Regions from separate parts of the Streptomyces sp. SUK 48 genome, predicted to be linked through region 2. Evidence: riboswitches for the same ligand, from Rfam matches in the RefSeq annotation. Region 2 holds a riboswitch; the other holds the start of a gene.
The links. Region 2 has a riboswitch for ZMP and ZTP ahead of GHR20_RS01985 (bifunctional 5,10-methylenetetrahydrofolate dehydrogenase/5,10-methenyltetrahydrofolate cyclohydrolase). Riboswitches for the same ligand answer to the same signal wherever they lie in the genome.
Positions count from the first base shown of each region.

Region 1 (9,720 bases), 2.9 Mb from region 2:
CGGGTTCGTGCGGACGCGGGCGACGGCGCACCGGCCCCGCGAGCCGTTCGCCACCACCCCGCAGGCGGTCGCCACCGCGATCGAACTGGGCCTGCGCCGGGGCGCGGAGACGGTGTGGGTGCCGGGGGTGCTGCGGCTGGTGACGGCCGCGCTGCGGCACGTCCCGCGCGCGCTGTTCCGCAGGCTGCCCCTCTAGGGCCGCCCTCGCGGAAGCGGGGCCCGAGGCCCTAGCGGCTGGCGATGGTCCCGCGGCCGATGCCGGCGGGGCCCGCCTGGGGAGGTACGACGGAGCCGCCGAAGGTGTACTCGCGCAGCTTGCGCCACACCCCGTCCGCGCCCTGCTCGTACAGCGCGAACCCGGTGCACGGCCATTCGGCCTCGAAGCCGGCCAGCTCGGCGAAGGCGCGGTCCATCGCCGCGTCCTCGATGCCGTGGGCCACGGTGACATGCGGGTGGTACGGGAACTGGAGCTCGCGGGCGCAGGGCCCGGCGCTCTCGCGGACCCGCTGCTGGAGCCGGGCGCAGTCCTCGGCGCCGCGCACGACCCGGATGTAGACCACCGGGGAGACGGGCCGGAAGGTGCCGGTGCCGTGCAGCCGCATCGGGAAGGGGCGGCCGGCGGCGGCCACCTCGCGCAGGTGGGCCCGCACGGCGGGCAGCGTGGCGCGCTCCACCTCGGTCGGCGGCAGCAGCGTGACATGGGTGGGGATGCCATGGGCCGCGGCGTCGCCGAAGCCAGCGCGCCGCTCCTGGAGCAGGCTGCCGTGAGGCTCCGGAACCGCGATCGACACGCCGATCGTTACGGTCCCCACGTCGTCTCCTGTCGTCGCGTCCGTCGTCTACTCGGCCGACTCGTACGGGCCTTCGGCTTCGACTGTACGGCCATGGGTGTCCCGTGGGCAGGCGCAACGGAAGTGATGTGCAGCGCTCTGCCCACAGGGACGTGCGAACGGTCGTGCGCCCTCGCGCCGGTTCCGTGCCTCCCGGCGCGGGCCGTGCCGTTCGGTGCCCCGGTCGGTGGACCGGCCGGGGCTTCGGTCAGTGCTTCGCCGGGAGGAAGCCGACGCGGTCGTACGCCTGCGCGAGGGTCTCGGCGGCGACGGCGCGGGCCTTCTCGGCACCCTTGGCGAGGATCGCGTCGAGGGTCTCGGCGTCGTCCAGGTACTGCTGGGTGCGCTCCCGGAACGGCGTCACGAACTCGACCATGACCTCGGCGAGGTCGGTCTTGAGCGCGCCGTACATCTTGCCCTCGTACTCCCGCTCCAGGTCGGCGATCGAGGTGCCGGTGAGGACGGAGTAGATGGTGAGCAGGTTGGAGACGCCCGGCTTGGCCTGCGCGTCGTAGCGGATGACGGTGTCGGTGTCGGTGACCGCGCTCTTGACCTTCTTGGCGGTGGTCTTCGGCTCGTCCAGGAGGTTGATCAGGCCCTTCGGCGTGGACGCCGACTTGCTCATCTTGATCGACGGGTCCTGGAGGTCGTAGATCTTCGCCGTCTCCTTGAGGATGTACGGCGCCGGGATCGTGAACGTCTGCCCGAAGCGGCCGTTGAAACGCTCGGCCAGGTCCCGGGTCAGCTCGATGTGCTGGCGCTGGTCCTCGCCCACCGGCACCTGGTTGGCCTGGTACAGCAGGATGTCCGCGACCTGGAGGATCGGGTACGTGAACAGGCCGACCGAGGCGCGCTCGGCGCCCTGCTTGGCGGACTTGTCCTTGAACTGGGTCATGCGGCTGGCCTCGCCGAAGCCGGTGAGGCAGTTCATCACCCAGGCCAGCTCGGCGTGCTCGGGCACATGGCTCTGCACGAACAGGGTGCAGCGCTCCGGGTCCAGTCCGGCGGCGAGGAGCTGGGCGGCGGCCAGGCGGGTGTTGGCCCGCAGCTCCTTGGGGTCCTGGGGCACGGTGATCGCGTGCAGGTCGACGACCATGTAGAAGGCGTCGTGGGTCTCCTGGAGGGATACCCACTGGCGGACGGCGCCGAGGTAGTTGCCGAGGTGGAACGAGCCGGCGGTGGGCTGGATACCGGAGAGCACGCGGGGCTTTTCAGCGGGGGCCATGCCGCCCATTCTCTCATCGGCCGAGGGTGGGATCGGCCCGGGAGGCGGGGGCGGTGCGGGAACGTCCCGGGAGGCGGGGGGCGGGGACGCCGGGGACTGCGGACCGCTGGTGACCGGTCGCGCAGTTCCCCGCGCCCCCGGGGCATGGCCCCCGACGGCGTCGATCAGCCCAGGTCGACTTCCGGGTAGAGCGGGAAGCCCGCGACCAGGTCGGTGGCGCGCTGGGCGATCTCCTCGGAGACCTTCTCGTCCAGGACGTGGGACGCCTTGCTCGGGGCGCCGGACTTGGTGGTGCCCGGTTCGGTGGCCGCGAGGACGCGGTCGATCAGTCCGGCCACCTCGTCCATCTCCGCCGTGCCCAGGCCGCGGGTGGTCAGGGCGGGCGTGCCGATGCGGATGCCGGAGGTGTACCAGGCGCCGTTGGGGTCGGCCGGGATGGCGTTGCGGTTGGTGACGATGCCGGAGTCGAGGAGGGCGGCCTCGGCCTGGCGGCCGGTGAGGCCGTAGGAGCCGGCGACGTCGATCAGGTTGAGGTGGTTGTCGGTGCCCCCGGTGACGAGGGTCGCGCCCCGCCGCGTCAGGCCCTCGGCCAGCGCCCGGGCGTTGTCCACGATGCGCTGCGCGTAGTCCTGGAACGCGGGCTGCCGGGCCTCGGCCAGGGCGACCGCCTTGGCGGCCATGACGTGCGGCAGCGGGCCGCCGAGGACCATCGGGCAGCCGCGGTCGACCTGGTCCTTGAGGGAGTCGTCGCACAGCACCATGCCGCCGCGCGGGCCGCGCAGCGACTTGTGGGTGGTGGTGGTGACGATCTGGGCGTGCGGGACCGGGTCGAAGTCGCCGGTGAGGACCTTGCCCGCGACGAGACCGGCGAAGTGGGCCATGTCGACCATGAGGGTCGCGCCGACCTCGTCGGCGATCTCGCGCATGATCCGGAAGTTCACCAGCCGGGGGTACGCCGAGTAGCCCGCCACGATGATCAGCGGCTTGAACTCGCGGGCCTGGGCGCGCAGCGCCTCGTAGTCGATGAGGCCGGTCGCGGGGTCGGTGCCGTAGGAGCGCTGGTCGAACATCTTGCCGGAGATGTTCGGGCGGAAGCCGTGGGTGAGGTGGCCGCCGGCGTCCAGGGACATGCCGAGCATCCGCTGGTTGCCGAACGCCTGGCGCAGCTCGGCCCAGTCCGCGTCGGAGAGGTCGTTGACCTGGCGGGCGCCGGTCTTCGCCAGGAAGGGGACCTCGACCCGGTCGGCGAGTACGGCCCAGAAGGCGACGAGGTTGGCGTCGATGCCGGAGTGCGGCTGGACGTAGGCGTGCCGGGCGCCGAAGAGCTCGCGGGCGTGCTCGGCGGCCAGGGACTCCACGGTGTCCACGTTGCGGCAGCCGGCGTAGAAGCGGCGGCCGACGGTGCCCTCGGCGTACTTGTCGCTGAACCAGTTGCCCATCGCGAGGAGGGTCGCCGGGGAGGCGTAGTTCTCGGAGGCGATCAGCTTGAGCATCGCGCGCTGGTCGGTGACCTCCTGGCCGATGGCGTCGGCGACCCGGGGCTCCACGGCGCGGATCACGTCGAGGGCGGCGCGGAAGGCGGTGGACTCGGTGGACAGGGGCTGCTCTGGCATGGGGACCTCCGGACGGGGTGCGTTTCGGCGTTCACGTTCGGCCCAGGCGCACGGCACTGTTTCCAGCAAGGCCGCTCCCCGATGGTCCGTCCCATCCCAGCGCGCCAGTCACGGCCCGTGGCTCAGCGTACCGGCCCGCCCGGAGGGCGGAGATCCGGCGTCCACCATGCGGGCGAGAGCGCGGACGGCCCGCTCAGTGGATGCGGACGGCTCCGTTCAGAGGATGACGTGCGGCAGGAAGCGCGCGTACCCGTCGGTGACGGGGCCCGACGACTCGCGGATGCCGAGGCCCGCGGGCTCGCCGTCGATGACCCAGGCGCCGAGGACGACGTGGTTGCCGTCGAAGGCGGGCAGCGGCGCGAGCCCCTGGTAGCAGCAGGGCTCGGGGCGGACGGCGGGCGGGCCGCCCGGCGGGTGCAGGGTGACGCCCTCGCCCTCGCGGCCCAGCAGGGGCTTGGCGGCGTAGCCGGTGGTGGCGGCGAGCTCGCGGGGGCCGTCGAGGTAGGAGGGCAGGAGGCTGGGGTGGCCGGGGTAGAGCTCCCACAGGACGGCCAGCAGGGCCTTGTTGCTCAGGAGCATCTTCCAGGCGGGCTCGATCCACAGGGTGCTGCCGGTGCCGCCGCCGTTGTCCAGGGTGTCCAGGACATGGCCGCCGAAGGCGTCGGTGGTGAGCCATTCCCAGGGGTAGAGCTTGAAGAGGGCGCGGATGAACCGCAGCCGGTTGTCCACGAACCGGCCGGAGAGGGTGTCCCAGCCGATCTCCTCCATGGCGAGCCAGTCGGTCTCCAGGCCCGCCTGCTCCGCGGTCTCCTTCAGATAGGCGACCGTCATCAGGTCCTCGCCCAGCTCGTCGGCGGCGGAGTGCGCGAAGTGCAGCGGGCTGCCGGGCGGGAGCAGCGCGGACTGCCTGCGCCAGGACTCCACCAGGCGTTCGTGCAGCGAGTTCCACTGGTCCGCGCCGGGGAAGCGGTCCTCCATCCAGAACCACTGCGGGGAGGCGGCCTCCACCAGGGAGGTGGGGGTGTCCGCGTTGTACTCCAGCAGCTTGGCGGGGCCGGTGCCGTCGTAGCGCAGGTCGAACCGGCCGTAGAAGGAGGGGAGTTCGGCGCGGCGGTGCCAGGACTCGGTGACCGCGGCGGCGACGGCGGGGTCGGTGATGCCGAGGTCGGCGAGGCGGCCCCGCTCCACGAGGTGGCCGGCCGCCGCCAGGCACATGGCGTGCAGTTCGGCGACCGTCTCCTCCAGCGCCTCGACCTCGGGCAGCGAGAAGACGTAGTACGCGCTCTCGTCCCAGTAGGGGCGCAGGCTCCCGTCGGGATGGCGGGTGAGCGGGTAGATCAGGCCCTGTTCCTCGACGGTGCGCTGCCAGTCCGGGCGGGGGGTGATGGTACGGCGTTCCATACGGCGGTCCCGGTCAGCCGCCGGAGCTGCGCGAGCCGCCGCCGAAGCCGCCGCGGTGCACCCCGCCGGAGCCGGAGCCGTAGTGCGTCGAGGAGTGGTGGGTGGAGTGGCCCGAGCTGTGGCGGGGCTTGGTGAAGGAACCGCCGCTCACCCAGGAGCCCTTCTTCTTGCCGCCGTAGTACCAGGCGCCGTTGACCGCCGACTTGACCGCCTTGCAGTTCTTGTCGGAGACGACCTTGTAGCCCTTGGCGTACGTGTAGCTGCTCTGGTCCACGCAGCGCTTGTCCGGCTGGGACGAGCAGGCGGTGAGCGCGGCGGCCAGCAGGCCGACGCCGCCGAGGACCACCGCGCCGGAGCGCAGCCGTCGCCTGGTTTCGGCCATGTTCGTGTCTCCCCCGTGTGCGATGTGCGGTGCGGCAAGCCTAGAGACCGGTATGAGAACCGGCCAAGGGGGGTGAGCATGACAGGACGGTGGCGGGCCTCCTTTAGAGTCCCTTTGTGCTCTTTGGAATGGTGTGCGCCCTAGGCGCGGCGGTCTGTTTTGGTACCGCGACGGTGTTGCAGGCGGTGGCGGCGCGGCAGGCCGGTCCCGGTGGTGGCGGTGAGGCGGCGCTGCTGCTGCGGGCGTTGCGGCAGTGGCGGTACATCGCCGGGCTCGGGCTGGACGGGCTGGGGTTCCTGTTCCAGATCGTGGCGCTGCGCTCGCTGCCGATCTACGCGGTCGGCGCCGCCCTCGCGGCCAGCCTCGCGGTGACGGCGGTGGTCGCGGCGCGGCTGCTGGACGTGCGGCTGCGCGGTGTGGAGTGGGGCGCGGTGGGCGTGGTGTGCGCCGGGCTCGCGATGCTGGGCCTGGCCTCCGGCCCGGAGGGCGGCAAGGACGGGTCGGACACCCTGCGGTGGGTGATGCTCGCGGTGGCGCTCGGGCTGCTGCTGCTCGGGCTCGCGGGCGGGCGGCTGTCCGGTCCGGCGCGGGGGCTGGTGCTCGGGCTCGGCGCCGGGTGCGGGTTCGGGGTGGTCGAGGTGACGGTCCGGCTGATCGACAGCCTCGCGCCCACCGCGCTGCTCACCAACCCCGCGACGTACGCCCTGCTGATCGGTGGCGGTGCCGCGTTCATCCTGCTGACCTCGGCCCTCCAGCGCGGCTCGGTCACGACGGCGACGGCCGGGATGGTGCTCGGCGAGACGCTCGGCCCCGCCGCGATCGGCGTCGTCTGGCTCGGCGACCGCACCCGCGAGGGCATGGCCTGGCTGGCCGTCCTCGGCTTCGCGGTGGCGGTGGCCGGCGCCCTGGCCCTGGCCCGCTTCGGCGAGGCCCCGGAGGCGGAACCGGCGGAGCGGCCGTCACAGACCGCGCGGTAGGCCGCGGGCGAGCGCCCGGCCGGCGGGGGCGCCCGCTGAACAGGTCCCGGAAAAGCGGCGGACCGGCTGCGCCCCCCGCAGCGCAACCGGTCCGCGGACCATCCTGCGCCAACCGCCCGCCCGTGACCAGGAACCTCATTTTCCGGAACTGGATTTTCAGGAACGTAGACTTCCGATATTTTCCGGGCCGCCGGTGTGGCGGCCCGCGCCGAGAGGGAGTCGGGGATGGACAGGGAAGCCCTGCGGTCGCTGCTGCGGCACAAGCGCTCGCTGATCGACCCCACCGAGCTGGGCTGGCCCCGCCGCACCGGCCGCGGCCGCCGGTCCGCCGGGCTCTCCCAGGCCCAGGTGGCGCACGCGCTGTACGTCTCCGAGCGCACCTACGCACAGCTGGAGCGGGGCGACATGCCCTCCCCCGCGCCCGAGTTCCTCGACGCGGTCTCCACCGTGCTGCGCATGGCCGAGCCGGAGCGCGGCGCGCTGTACGTCTACGCGCTGGGCCACGAGCCGCCGGTCCCCATGAACCCCGAGGCCGGTACCCGGGTCGACCCGGCCTGGTTCACGGCCGTCCAGGGCGTGTCCGGCGTGCCCTGCTACGTCAACGACGTGGCGTGGAACCTCCTCGCCTGGAACGACGACTTCCTGCGCATGTTCCCCCGCGCCGAGGGCGCGGAGCCCGCGGTGCCCGAGCGGAACGTGATGCGCTGGATGCTGCTGCGCGAGGAGGCGCGCGAGCACCATCTGCTGGACTGGGCGGAGCGGTGGGCGGCGCCGGTCGCGGCCCAGCTGCGGGCGGCGGTGGCGGCCCACCCGGACAACCCCGATCTGCGGCAGCTGGACGCGGAGGTGAACGACGACCCCGTGGTGGGGCCCATCTACCGCCGCCACGACATCACCTATGTGCAGCAGGACGGGGACACCCGGCCGGTGCGGCACGCGGGACTCGCCGCCGCCGACGACGACCGGTGCTGCGCCCGGCACGCTCCCGCCGCGCGGGGCCTGGTGACCCTGTGCGCCGCGCAGCCGCTGGGTTCGCCGGGCGCCCGGTTCTTCTTCCTGGTCTTCCGCCCGGTCACCGGCTGACCCGCGGGCCGCTCCCTAGGGCAGCACCCTGCACAGCGCCTCCAGCGCCCCCGCCCACGCGCTGTCCGGCGGCGTCCCGTACCCCACCACCAGCGCGTCCACCGGCTCGGCGACGGCCTCGGGATGGCGGTGGAAGGAGAGTCCGTGCAGGGCGAGCCCCTGCCAGGCGGCGGCCTGGACGACGGAGGACTCGGTGCCCGGGGGCAGCCGCAGCAGCGCGTGCAGGCCCGCGGCGACCCCGGTGACCCGGACGCCGGGGGCGCGTTCGGCGACGGCCGCGGCGAGGGCGTCGCGGCGGCGCCGGTAGCGCGAGCGGGCGGCGCGGACCTGGCGGTCGTACGCCCCCGAGGTGAGGAACTCGGCGAGGGTGAGCTGTTCGAGGACGCCCACGGTGTCGGCGTGGCCCTTGGCCGTGAGCACCTCGCGGGTGAGGGCCGGCGGCAGGACCATCCAGCCCAGCCGGATGCCCGGGGCGAGGGATTTGCTGGCGGTGCCGAGGTAGACGACACGGTCGGGGTCGAGGCCCTGGAGGGCGCCGACGGGCTGGCGGTCGTAGCGGAACTCGCCGTCGTAGTCGTCCTCCAGGACGAGGGAGTCGGTGCGCCGCGCCCAGTCCACGACGGCCGCGCGCCGGTCGGGGTGCAGGGGCAGGCCCATCGGGAACTGGTGGGCGGGGGTGAGGAGTACGGCACCCTTGGAGGTCAACGGGCGCGGATCGGTGCCGAGTTCGTCCCAGGGCAGGGCGGGGGTCGCCAGACCCGCGGCCTCAAGGAGGCCCCAGTAGACGTCGAGGCCGTACGACTCGACGGCCACCGAGCGCGTCCCGCGGGCGCGCAGCACCGGGCCGAGGAGGCGCAGGGCGTGCGAGAAGCCCGCGGTGACGACCAGGTCGTCCGGGTCGCAGCGCACGCCCCGGACGCGGGCGAGATAGCCGGCGAGGGCGGTGCGCAGTTCGACGCGGCCGCGCGGATCGCCGTAGCCCAGGGCCTCGTTGGGGGCGGCGGTCAGGGCGCGGCGGGCGGCCCTCGCCCACTCGGCGCGCGGGAACGCGGCGAGGTCGGGGGTGCCGGGGACGAGGTTGTGGGCGGGCCGGGCCGGCACGCGGGGGCGGCGGGCGGGGCCGCTCGGCGGGACCACGGCGCGTTCGGCGACCCGGGTGCCGGAGCCCTGCCGGGCGGTGAGCCAGCCCTCGGCGACCAGGTCGGCGTACGCCTCGCCGACGGTGTTGCGGGCGACGCCGAGGTCGGCGGCGAGGCTCCGGGAGGAGGGCAGCCGGGTGCCGGGGGCGAGCCGGCCGGTGCGGACCGCCTCGCGCAGGGCATCGGTCAGCCCCCGGCGCAGCCCGCCCGGGCCGGCCGGTTCCAGATGCAGGTCGACGCCCAAAGTGGCCCACGATTCCGCCATGGAAATGGACCATACTCCTGGGCTGCCTCGCTTCTACGGTGGAGGCATGAACACGCACGAGAACACCGAGTACGCCATCGAGCACGCCCCCCGTCTGAACTGGAGCGAGCACGCTCCGGACGTCTACAAGGCGATGGTGCGGCTGGACATCGCCGCCCGGCAGGGGCTGGACGCGAAGCTGCTCGAACTGGTGAAGATCCGTGCCTCGCAGCTCAACCACTGCGCGTTCTGCCTGGACATGCACACCAAGGACGCGCTCGCGGCCGGGGAGAGCGTGGAGCGGATCATCCAGCTGAGCGCGTGGGAGGAGTCGCGGCACTTCTACACGGAGCGGGAGCTGGCGGCGATCGAGCTGACCGAGGCGATCACCGTGCTGACCGACGGTTTCGTGCCGGACGAGGTGTACGAGCGGGCCGCCAAGCAGTTCGAGGAGCCCGAGCTGGTCCGGCTGATCGCCGCGATCACGGTGATCAACGCCTGGAACCGGTTCGGCGTCAGCGCCCGGATGACCCCGGGCCACTACCAGCCCGGACAGCACGCGTGACCGGGACCGTGGAGGCGCTGCGCGCGCTGCACCGGGGGCGCCCCCAGGGAGATCCGCTGATCCTGCCCGGACCCTGGGACGCGGCCAGTGCGCGGGCCCTCGTGGAGGCGGGGTTCGAGGCGCTGGCCACGCCGAGCGCGGGGGTCGCCGCCGCGCTCGGGTACGCGGACGGCGAGACCCCGGCGGACGAGATGTTCGCGGCGATCGCCCGGATCACCCGCGCGGTGGACGTGCCGGTGACGGCGGACGTCGAGGGCGGGT
Region 1 is NZ_CP045740.1:3,378,596-3,388,315, forward strand. Features, by position in the region: gene GHR20_RS14325 (SDR family NAD(P)-dependent oxidoreductase) at 1-196, shown strand, start outside; gene GHR20_RS14330 (2'-5' RNA ligase family protein) at 228-812, opposite strand; gene trpS (tryptophan--tRNA ligase) at 1,039-2,064, opposite strand; gene GHR20_RS14340 (glycine hydroxymethyltransferase) at 2,220-3,668, opposite strand; ZMP/ZTP riboswitch at 3,702-3,790, opposite strand; gene GHR20_RS14345 (glutathionylspermidine synthase family protein) at 3,885-5,069, opposite strand; gene GHR20_RS14350 (hypothetical protein) at 5,083-5,451, opposite strand; gene GHR20_RS14355 (DMT family transporter) at 5,580-6,428, shown strand; gene GHR20_RS14360 (helix-turn-helix domain-containing protein) at 6,654-7,511, shown strand; gene GHR20_RS14365 (PLP-dependent aminotransferase family protein) at 7,527-8,915, opposite strand; gene GHR20_RS14370 (carboxymuconolactone decarboxylase family protein) at 8,962-9,459, shown strand; gene GHR20_RS14375 (isocitrate lyase/phosphoenolpyruvate mutase family protein) at 9,456-9,720, shown strand, end outside.
Region 1: linked by a shared signal. The riboswitch ahead of GHR20_RS14340 (glycine hydroxymethyltransferase) and the one ahead of GHR20_RS01985 (bifunctional 5,10-methylenetetrahydrofolate dehydrogenase/5,10-methenyltetrahydrofolate cyclohydrolase) in region 2 are both predicted to bind ZMP and ZTP.

Region 2 (9,720 bases):
GGCGCCCCGGCCGACCGCGACTCCTTCCGCCCGCCGACGGCCATGGCGCTCACCCTCCCCGCGCCGCCAGCACCGCGGCCAGGTCGAGCCCCCGGGCCCGGTCCGTGTCCTCCCGGTACTTCAGGACCGAACCCAGCGTGGCGACGGCGAGTTCCGCGTCCACCTCCGTGGCGCCCAGCGCGTCCAGCGCCTCGGCCCAGTCGATGGTCTCCGCGACCCCCGGGGCTTCACCAGGTCCGCCCCGCGCAACGCCTGCACGAGCGCCGTGACCTGCTCGGCCAGCCGCGCCGACACCTCGGGCAACCGGCGGCGCACGATGGCCAGTTCACGGGCGAAGCCGGGATGGTCGAACCAGTGGTAGAGGCACCGCCGCTTGAGCGCGTCGTGCACCTCCCGGGTCCGGTTGGAGGTGAGGACGACCACCGGCGGCACCTCGGCCCGCAGCGTGCCCAGTTCCGGGATCGTCACCGCGTACTCGGACAGCAGCTCCAGCAGGAACGCCTCGAACTCGTCGTCGGCCCGGTCGATCTCGTCCACCAGCAGCACCGACGGCTGTGTCCGGAGGGCCTGGAGCAGCGGCCGGGCGACCAGGAACCGCCGGTCGTACAGCTCGCTCTCCAGCTGGTCCGCGTCCTTGACCCCGGCCGCCTCCGCCGCTCGCAACCGCAGCAGCTGACGCGGGAAGTCCCAGTCGTACAGGGCCTGCGAGGCGTCGATGCCCTCATGGCACTGCAACCGGATCAGCGGCGCGTGCAGCGCCTCGGCGAGGGCGGCGGCGAGTGCGGTCTTGCCGACGCCCGCGTCGCCCTCGCAGAACAGCGGCCGGTGCAGCCGCAGCGCCAGGTAGCAGGTGACGGCCAGTCCCTCGTCCACGAGGTACCCGGTCTCCGCCAGGCGGGCCCGCACCTGTTCCGGGTCGTCCATCCGGCTGATCGGCGCTCACCCCATCCCGGCGGCGGTCAGCACCGCCCGCTTGGTCAGCACCTCGGCCAGATGCGCCCGGTAGTCGGGCGAGGCCGACGCGTCCTGCCCCGGCCGCGTCCCCTCGGCCGCCGACCGCGCGGCACGCGCCACCGCGTCCGGCCCGTCGGCACCGGCCAGCGCCGTCTCCGCGGCGGCGGCGCGCAGCGGGGTCGCGCCCATGTTGGTCAGGCCGACCCGGGCCTCGGCGATGTGCCCGTTCTCCCGTCGTACGAGCGCGGCGACCCCGACGATCGCCCAGGACTGCGCCACCCGCTGGAACTTCTCGTAGTGGAAGCCCCAGCCGTCCGCCTTCGGCAGCCGCACCTCCACCAGCAACTCGTCCGGGCAGAGGGCGGATTGGAGGTAGTCGACGAAGAACTCCCGGGCCGGGACGGCGCGTCGGCCGCCGGGGCCCACGGCGACGAGTTCGCCGTCCAGCGCCAGGAGGGTCGCGGGCAGGTCGCCCGCCGGGTCGGCGTGCGCCAGCGAGCCGCCGAGCGTGCCCCGGTGCCGTACCGCGGGATCGGCGACGGTCGCCGTCGCCTGCGCCAGCAGTCCGGCGTGGCGGCGCACCAGCGGGTCGCGGATCACGTCGTGGTGGGTGGTGAGGGCGCCGATGACCAGCGTGTCCCCGTCCTCGCGCACCCCGCGCAGACCGGGGATCCGGCCCACGTCCACGACGAGTTCGGGAAAGGCGAGCCGCAACCGCAGCAGCGGCAGCAGGCTCTGCCCGCCGGCCAGCACCTTCGCCTCGTCACCCGCCTCGCCGAGCAGCCGTACGGCCTCCTCGAGGGTCCCGGGGCGGGCGTACTCGAACGCCGGGGGAATCATGCCGTCGCCTCCCTCACCGCGCGCCACACCCGTTCCGGGGTGCAGGGCATCCGTACGTCGGTCACGCCCAGCGGCCGCAGCGCGTCCACGACGGCGTTGACCACGGCGGGTGTCGAGGCGATCGTCCCGGCCTCGCCGACCCCCTTCACGCCGAGCGCGTTGGACGACGCGGGGGTCTCGGTCCGGTCGGTCACGAACTCCGGCAGGTCGGGGGCGGAGGGCACGAGGTAGTCGGCCATGCTGCCGGAGACCAGGTTGCCCTCGTCGTCGTACACGGCCTCCTCGTACAGCGCCTGCGCGATGCCCTGCGCGAGCCCGCCGTGCACCTGCCCCTCGACGATCATCGGGTTCACCACATGGCCGACGTCGTCCACGCAGACATACGACCTGATCCGGGTCCGCCCGGTCTCGGTGTCGACCTCGACCGCGCACAGGTGGGTGCCGTGCGGGAAGGAGAAGTTCTCCGGGTCGACCACGTGCTCGGCGTTGATGGAGGGTTCCACCCCGTCGGGCAGATCGTGGCTGGTGAACGCCTCGAAGGCGATCTCCTGGATGGACTTGCGGGCCTCCGGGGAGCCCTTCACGGAGAAGACGCCGTCCCGGAACTCCAGATCCTGCTCGCTCGCCTCCAGCAGATGCGCGGCCACCTTGCGGGCCTTGTCGACCACCGTGGCCGCCGCCCGGTGCACGGCCTCGCCGCCGACGGCCAGCGAGCGCGAACCGTAGGTGTCCATGCCCTGCGGGGACGACCTGGTGTCGCCGTGCAGCACCTCGACGTCCTCGAACGGCACCCCGAGGACGTCCGCCGCGATCTGGCTCCAGCAGGTCACGTGGCCCTGCCCGTGCGGGCTGGTCCCGGTGACCACCTCGACCTTGCCGGTGGGCAGCATCCGGACGCTCGCCGCCTCCCAGCCGCCCGCGCCGTACCTGAGGTCGCGCAGCACCCGGCTCGGCGCCAGGCCGCACATCTCCGTGAACGTGGACACGCCGATGCCGAGGCGCACCGGGTCGCCGCGCTCGGCGCGCTCCCGCTGCTCGGCGCGCAGCGCGTCGTAGCCGAACAGGGCGAGGGCCTTCGCGGTGGCCGCCTCGTAGTCGCCGCTGTCGTAGGTCAGCCCGGCGATCGTGGTGTACGGGAACTCCTCGTGCCGGATCCAGTTGCGGCGCCGCAACTCCACCGGGTCCAGGCCCAGTTCGGCCGCCAGTTCGTCCATGATCCGCTCGATGGCGAACGTGGCCTCCGGGCGGCCGGCGCCCCGGTAGGCGTCGGTGGGAGTGCGGGTGGTGAAGACGCCGGTGCACCGGAACTCGTAGGAGTCCATCTTGTAGATCGCCGGGTACATGAACGCGCCCAGGATCGGGATGCCCGGTGTGACCAGCATCAGATAGGCGCCCATGTCCGCGAGCAGATCCACCTTCAGGCCGAGCAGCCGGCCCTCCCGGGTGGCCGCGACCTCGATGTCCTGGATCATGCCGCGCCCGTGGTGGGTGGCGAGATAGCCCTCGGAGCGGGACTCGGTCCACTTCACCGGCCGCCCCAGCTGGCGGGCGACCGCGAGGGCCAGCACCTCCTCGCCGTACACCTGGAGCTTGGAGCCGAAGCCGCCGCCCACGTCCGGGGCGATCACCCGCAGCTTGTGCTCCGGGACGCCGGTGACCGTGGCGAGCATGATCCGCAGGATGTGCGGGATCTGGGTGGCCGAGTACACCGTGTACTCGCCGGAGGCGGCGAGCGGGGTGACCACGACCGCGCGCGGCTCCATGGCGTTGGGGATGAGCCGCTGCTGGTGGAAGCGCCGCCGGACCGTGACCTCGGCGCGCTCGCGGACCGCCGCGAAGCTCTCGCCGGTGGCCAGCGGCCAGGTGTAGCAGCGGTTGGTGCCCTGGTCGGAGTGGACCAGCGGGGCGCCCTCGGCGAGCGCGTCCTCCAGGTCGAGGACCGGGGGCAGCGGGTCGTAGTCGACCTCGACCGCCTCCAGCGCGTCGGCCGCCGCGTACCGGTCGCGGGCCACGACGACGGCCACCGGGTCGCCCGCGTAGCGGACCTCGTCCACCGCGATCGGCGGATGGCCGGGCAGCACGATGTCCTCGGTCACCGGCCACGCGCAGGGCAGCGAGCCGAGCCCCTCCGCGAGGTCCGCGCCGCTGAACGCGGCGAGGACACCGGGGCGTTCGAGCGCGGGGGCGACATTGACGCGGGTGACGCGGGCGTGCGCCATCGGGCTGCGCAGGATGGCCAGGTGCAGCAGCCCGGCGACCTGGATGTTGTCGGTCCAGGTGGTCTGGCCCGTGATCAGCCGGGCGTCCTCCTTGCGCAGCCGGGACCGGCCGACCTCCCGCCCGGCCTCGCCCGCCACGGCCTGCCCGGTCATGCCCGCACCTCCTCGGTGGCCTGCGCCCCGGGCGCGTCCCCCGCGCGGGAGCCGGGCTCGGGGCCGTCCTGCCCACCGGCGGCGGCGAGCACCGCGCGGACGATGTTCTGGTAGCCGGTGCAGCGGCAGAGGTTCCCCTCCAGGGCGTCGCGCACCTCCTCGGCGGTGGGGCGCGGGTTCTCCCGCAGCAGATCGCGCGCCGCCATGATCATGCCGGGGGTGCAGTAGCCGCACTGGAGCGCGTGCTGCTCGTGGAACGCGCGCTGGAGCGGCGTCCACCCGCCGTCCGCCGCCAGGCCCTGCACGGTCGTCACCGCGCAGCCGTCCGCCTGGACGGCCAGCACCGAGCAGCTCTTGGCGGTCGCGCCGTCCAGGTCGACCGTGCACGCGCCGCAGCTGGAGGTGTCGCAGCCGATCGGGGTGCCGGTCAGACCGAGGCGGTCCCGCAGATAGTGGGCGAGGAGCAGCCGCGGCTCCACGTCGTCCTCGTAGACCGTGCCGTCCACCGTCACCTTGATGTGCGTCATGTGCCCTCCAGACCGTGCGGGCAGGAGTCGATATCAGCCGGTCCGGCATGATGTAGGTCACTCTATGGCCGGGCCGTGGACCCGGCGAGCGCTGCGCCGTCCGATCCGTTGAGCGTTCATCCATTGCCATTGCCATTGCCATTGCCATTGCCGGTGCCGGTGCCGGTGCCGGTGCCGGGGTCCGGTCCGCCGCCGGCTCGATGTCCGGCGGGAGCCGTTCGGCGCGCGCGATCGCGCCGGAACTGGTCTGCTGGTCGAGGGGCGGGCCGTCGTACCGCCCCGCCGGGCCGAGCGGCGGCCGTCACCCATCGACCGGCCGCCCCGCCCACGCTCGTACCCCCTTCTCGGGAGAGATCCATGAGCAGTTATCGAGTCGCCCAGGTGACCGCCGCGAACGGCACGTTCGAGGTGGTCGAGCGCGAGGTGCCGCGGCCGGGGCCCGGCCAGGTGCGGATCGCCGTCGAGGCGTGCGGCGTCTGCCACAGCGACGCGCTGTTCGTGAGCGCGGCGGTGCCCGGCATCACCTTCCCCGAGGTGCCCGGGCACGAGATCGCCGGGCGGATCGCGGAACTGGGCGAGGGGGCGGGCGAGCGCGGGTGGCAGGTCGGCGACCGGGTGGCCGTGGGCTGGTTCGGCGGCAGCTGCGGCCACTGCCGGGCCTGCCGCGAGGGCGACTTCATCGTGTGCGAGACCCTCAAGGTGCCGGGCTGGGCCTACGACGGCGGCTTCGGCGAGCAGGTGATCGCGCCCGTCGACGCCCTGGCCCGGATCCCGGACGCGCTCGCCGCGAGCGACGCGGGGCCGCTGGCCTGCGCCGGGGTGACCACGTTCAACGGGCTGCGGCGCAGCGCGGGACGTCCCGGCGACCTGGTCGCGGTGCTGGGCCTCGGCGGCCTCGGGCACCTCGGCGTGCAGTACGCGGTCGCGATGGGCTTCGAGACGGTGGCGATCGCCCGCGGCCCCCAGAAGGCGGAATTCGCCAAGCAGCTCGGCGCCCACCACTACGTCGACAGCACCGCCGCCACCCCGGTCGCCGAGGCGCTCCAGTCCCTCGGCGGCGCCAAGGTCGTCCTCGCCACCGCCGGCAACTCCGACGCCATCTCCGCCACGGTGGACGGCCTGACCCACCGCGGCGAACTGGTCGTCATCGGCGCGGACACCGCCCCCTCGGCATCAACCCCAACCAGCTCCTCATGGCCGCCCGCGTGGTCCGGGGCCACCCCTCCGGGACCTCGCGGGACATCGAGGACACCATGGCCTTCAGCGTCCTGAACGGCATCCGCCCGATGACGGAGAAGGTCCCGCTGACGGAGGCGGACGCGGCGTACCGGAAGATGATGTCGGGCGGCGCGAGGTTCAGGATGGTACTGACGGACGGGTGAGCCGGGGCGGTAACACCGGCCCCTCGCCCCCTTCCGCCGTCAGGCCGCCCCGGCCCCTCCGGCCGCGGCCTCCGCCGCCGTCACCGTCTGCTCCAGCAGCGTGGCGATCGTCATCGGGCCGACACCGCCCGGCACCGGGGTGATCAGGGAGGCCCGTTCGACGGCCGAGTCGAAGTCGACGTCGCCCACGTTCCCGGCGTTGTAACCGGCGTCGATCACGACCGCGCCGGGCTTGATGTCCTGGCCCCGCAGCAGCCGCGGCCGGCCGACCGCGGCGACGACGATGTCCGCCTCGCGGACCGCCGCCGACAGATCCCGGGTGCGCGAATGGCAGTACGTCACCGTCGCGTCCCTGGCCAGCAGCAGCATGCCCACCGGCTTGCCGAGGATCGCGCTGCGGCCCACCACCACGGCCCGCTTCCCGGCCGGGTCGACGCCGTACTCGTCCAGCAGCCGCAGGATGCCGCCCGGCGTGCAGGACACGAAGCCCGGCAGACCGAAGCTCATCGCGGCGAACGAGGCGAAGGTGACCCCGTCGACGTCCTTGCCGGGCGCGATCGCCTCGAACGCGGCCCGCTCGTCCACGTGGTCGCCCACCGGGTGCTGGAGCAGAATTCCGTGCACGGCCGGATCGGCGGACAACTCCCGCAGCGTGCCCACCAGTTCGGCGGTGGACGTGCTCGCGGGCAGCGCCACGTGCCGGGAGGTGATGCCGGCCTTGCGGCAGCGGTTCTGCTTCATCCGGACGTACGTCACGGACGCCGGGTCCTCGCCCACCAGCACGGTCGCGAGACAGGGCACCACGCCGGTGCGCGCGGTGAGTTCCGCCGCCCTGCGCGCGGTGTCCTCGACGATGCGACGGGCGAGGGCGGTTCCGTCCATGAGACGGGCCTGGGTCATGCGGCACACTCCTGAGCTGGATCGATGTCATTCGCCCAGGCGCGCGGCAACCCTACGGACCGCTCCCCGGTGGTACTCCACCCAAGCGCCAGTCACGGCCCGGGTACAGCGTAGCCGAGGCGGGTACGAGGCCGAGGAGCGGGCGTGACGACGCCTGGGAGGCTCACCGCGTCCGGCCGCGCCGGAGCCGCGCCACCCGTGCCGTACGCGGCACCACGGCCGGCGGGCGTCCGCGCACCGCTCTCAGGACCGACCGCAGCACCGCCCTCGTCACCGGCACACCCGCCGCGCAGACCGGTGCCTGCCGCCGGGGCCGCGCCCGGCCCGCCACCGCGCGGGCCGAGAAAGTCCAGGTCAGCCGGGAGCTGACCTGGACCCGCGCGAACCTCCCGCCTACTCGTCCCATGCCTGGATCAGAATCTGCTCGGCGATCTTCCCGTCCCGCAGGGTGATCATCGACTCGGCGAGGACACGGGTGCCGTCCCCGTACTGGCAGGACTCGGTGAACGCGACGTGGTCGCCCTGCACCACGCACCGGTCCAGCTTGTGGATCATGTCGCGGCGGTAGACGTCGTCGAGCATCTCGGCGATCTCGCCGCGGCCGTGCAGGATCCTGGGGTGGCTGGGCTGGGTGTCGCGGTCGACGATACGGATCTCCGCGTCGTCCGCGTACAGGGACAGCAGGGTGTTCCCGGTGTTCCCCTCGATGCCCCGGCGCAGTGTCTCGGTGTCGAAGGCGGAGCCTGTCGCGGTGCCCATGGTGACCTCCTTCAGGCGCTCGCGGCCCGGCGGCGGACCGTACGGGCCCCGTCTTCGAGCGTCCCCCGGCCCGGCGGCCTCGGCAAGCGCACGGGGCGTGCTCCGCCTCACGAGTGAGCGCGGGCCGCCGCCCGTGTCCGGCCGGGGGTCCCGGCCGTTGCTGAGGGCATGATCTCAACACGCCGTATCGTCGCCGTCCTCGGTCTCGCCGCCGGGGTCACGGGCCTGGCCGCGCCCCTCGCAACCGCGGCCGACGCGAGCGCCTCGCACACCGGGCAGATCAACCCGATGACCGTGCTCGACTCGCTCACCACCGGCAACATCCCCGCGGAGCAGCGGGCCCAGATGCCCACGGCCTCCCAGCAGCTCAAGTCCCTGAACCAGGTCAGCCGGCTGGACCAGCTCAGCGAACTCCACCAGGTCACCGACATCGTGGCGCCGGTGACCGGCCTGCTGCCGTTGTAGGGGTCCGAGCCGCGACGGGTGCCTGACGCGCCGTCTCATGCCGGGGCGCCGCGCGGCCTCGTACCGCCGCCGTTCAGCACCGCCCAGTCCCGGGCCACGGCGTACGCCGCGCCGGGGGCCGGCGCGGTGCCCGGCGGCAGGTCCTCGGTCAGCGCCCGGGTCAGGGTGTCCGCCGGTCCCAGCTCCAGCCAGGTCCGCACCCCGTCCCGGTGCAGCAGGCCGGCCACGTCGGCGAACCGCCGGGTCCCCGGACCCGGCAGCCAGAACCCCGGATCGGCGGTCTCGGCGCCGACCGGGCGGTCGGTGACGTCGGAGACGAGGGGGAGCCGGGGCGGGCGGGGATGGAGGGTGGCCAGCGTACGGCCGTAGGCGGTGAGCAGCGCCTTCGGGGCCGCCTCGCCCGGGGCGGCGTCCAGCAGCCGGGCCAGCGTGCCGACCGCGTGGCAGCCGGCCGACGGGGAGAAGACCCCGGCGGCGCACGCGGCGGCCATCCGCCCGGCTCCATGTCCGAACAGCACATCAGGGCGGGCGCCCCAGCTCCGCAGCAGCCGGTACTGCGCCACCTGGAGCGCGAAGAGCGCCGGCCCCGCGTACGACGCCCGGCCCAGCAGCGCCGCCGTCCGGCTGCCGGGCTCCGCGAACATCACGCTTTTCAAAGGCAGTTCGAGATAGGGGTCCAGACGCGCGCACAGCTCGTCCAGCGTCTTCGCGAACAGCGGGAAAGCCGCCGCGAGTTCACGTTCCGTCCCGGGGCGCGGCGAGGCACCGGCCGAGAACAGGAAGGCGGTACGTCCCTTACGGCCATCAGCGAGCATGCCGCCAGGAAGACATGTCCGGGTAAGCGCCCGGACCAGCCGAGTTCCCGCACCTCGCAAAGGAATCGCCATCAGCGGACGTCGTCCTTCCCTCCGGTTCTTGCGCGATTCATAAGCGCGGTTCATCAGCGCTTCCCCGCTCCGGTCGGCCCGGCCAAGCCACCCCCCGGGGGAAAGATCCACGGTCACCGCCGTGGCCCGTCCCGGTGCCCATCGCACGCGCGTAGGGTCTGCACCGTAAGCACTCGATGGAAGGAACCAGACCATGGCGCAGGAAGTACGCGGCGTGATCGCACCGGGCAAGAACGAGCCCGTACGAGTCGAGACGATCGTGGTGCCCGATCCCGGGCCCGGCGAGGCCGTCGTACGCGTCCAAGCCTGCGGTGTCTGCCACACCGATCTGCACTACAAGCAGGGCGGCATCTCCGACGACTTCCCCTTCCTCCTCGGCCATGAGGCCGCCGGTGTGGTGGAGTCGGTCGGCGACGGTGTCACCGAGGTGGCCCCCGGTGACTTCGTCATCCTCAACTGGCGCGCGGTGTGCGGCCATTGCCGGGCCTGTCTGCGCGGCCGCCCCTGGTACTGCTTCAACACCCACAACGCGAAGCAGAAGATGACCCTCGCCGCCACCGGCCAGGAACTCTCCCCGGCTCTCGGCATCGGCGCGTTCGCCGAGAAGACCCTCGTCGCCGCAGGCCAGTGCACC
Region 2 is NZ_CP045740.1:441,333-451,052, reverse strand. Features, by position in the region: partial or broken gene GHR20_RS02010 (MoxR family ATPase) at 50-924, opposite strand; gene GHR20_RS02005 (xanthine dehydrogenase family protein subunit M) at 940-1,794, opposite strand; gene GHR20_RS02000 (xanthine dehydrogenase family protein molybdopterin-binding subunit) at 1,791-4,166, opposite strand; gene GHR20_RS01995 ((2Fe-2S)-binding protein) at 4,163-4,693, opposite strand; partial or broken gene GHR20_RS01990 (alcohol dehydrogenase catalytic domain-containing protein) at 5,051-6,075, shown strand; gene GHR20_RS01985 (bifunctional 5,10-methylenetetrahydrofolate dehydrogenase/5,10-methenyltetrahydrofolate cyclohydrolase) at 6,115-6,975, opposite strand; ZMP/ZTP riboswitch at 7,002-7,081, opposite strand; gene GHR20_RS01980 (hypothetical protein) at 7,139-7,381, opposite strand; gene GHR20_RS01975 (nuclear transport factor 2 family protein) at 7,369-7,734, opposite strand; gene GHR20_RS01970 (hypothetical protein) at 7,903-8,199, shown strand; gene GHR20_RS01965 (acyltransferase domain-containing protein) at 8,235-9,014, opposite strand; gene GHR20_RS01960 (S-(hydroxymethyl)mycothiol dehydrogenase) at 9,280-9,720, shown strand, end outside.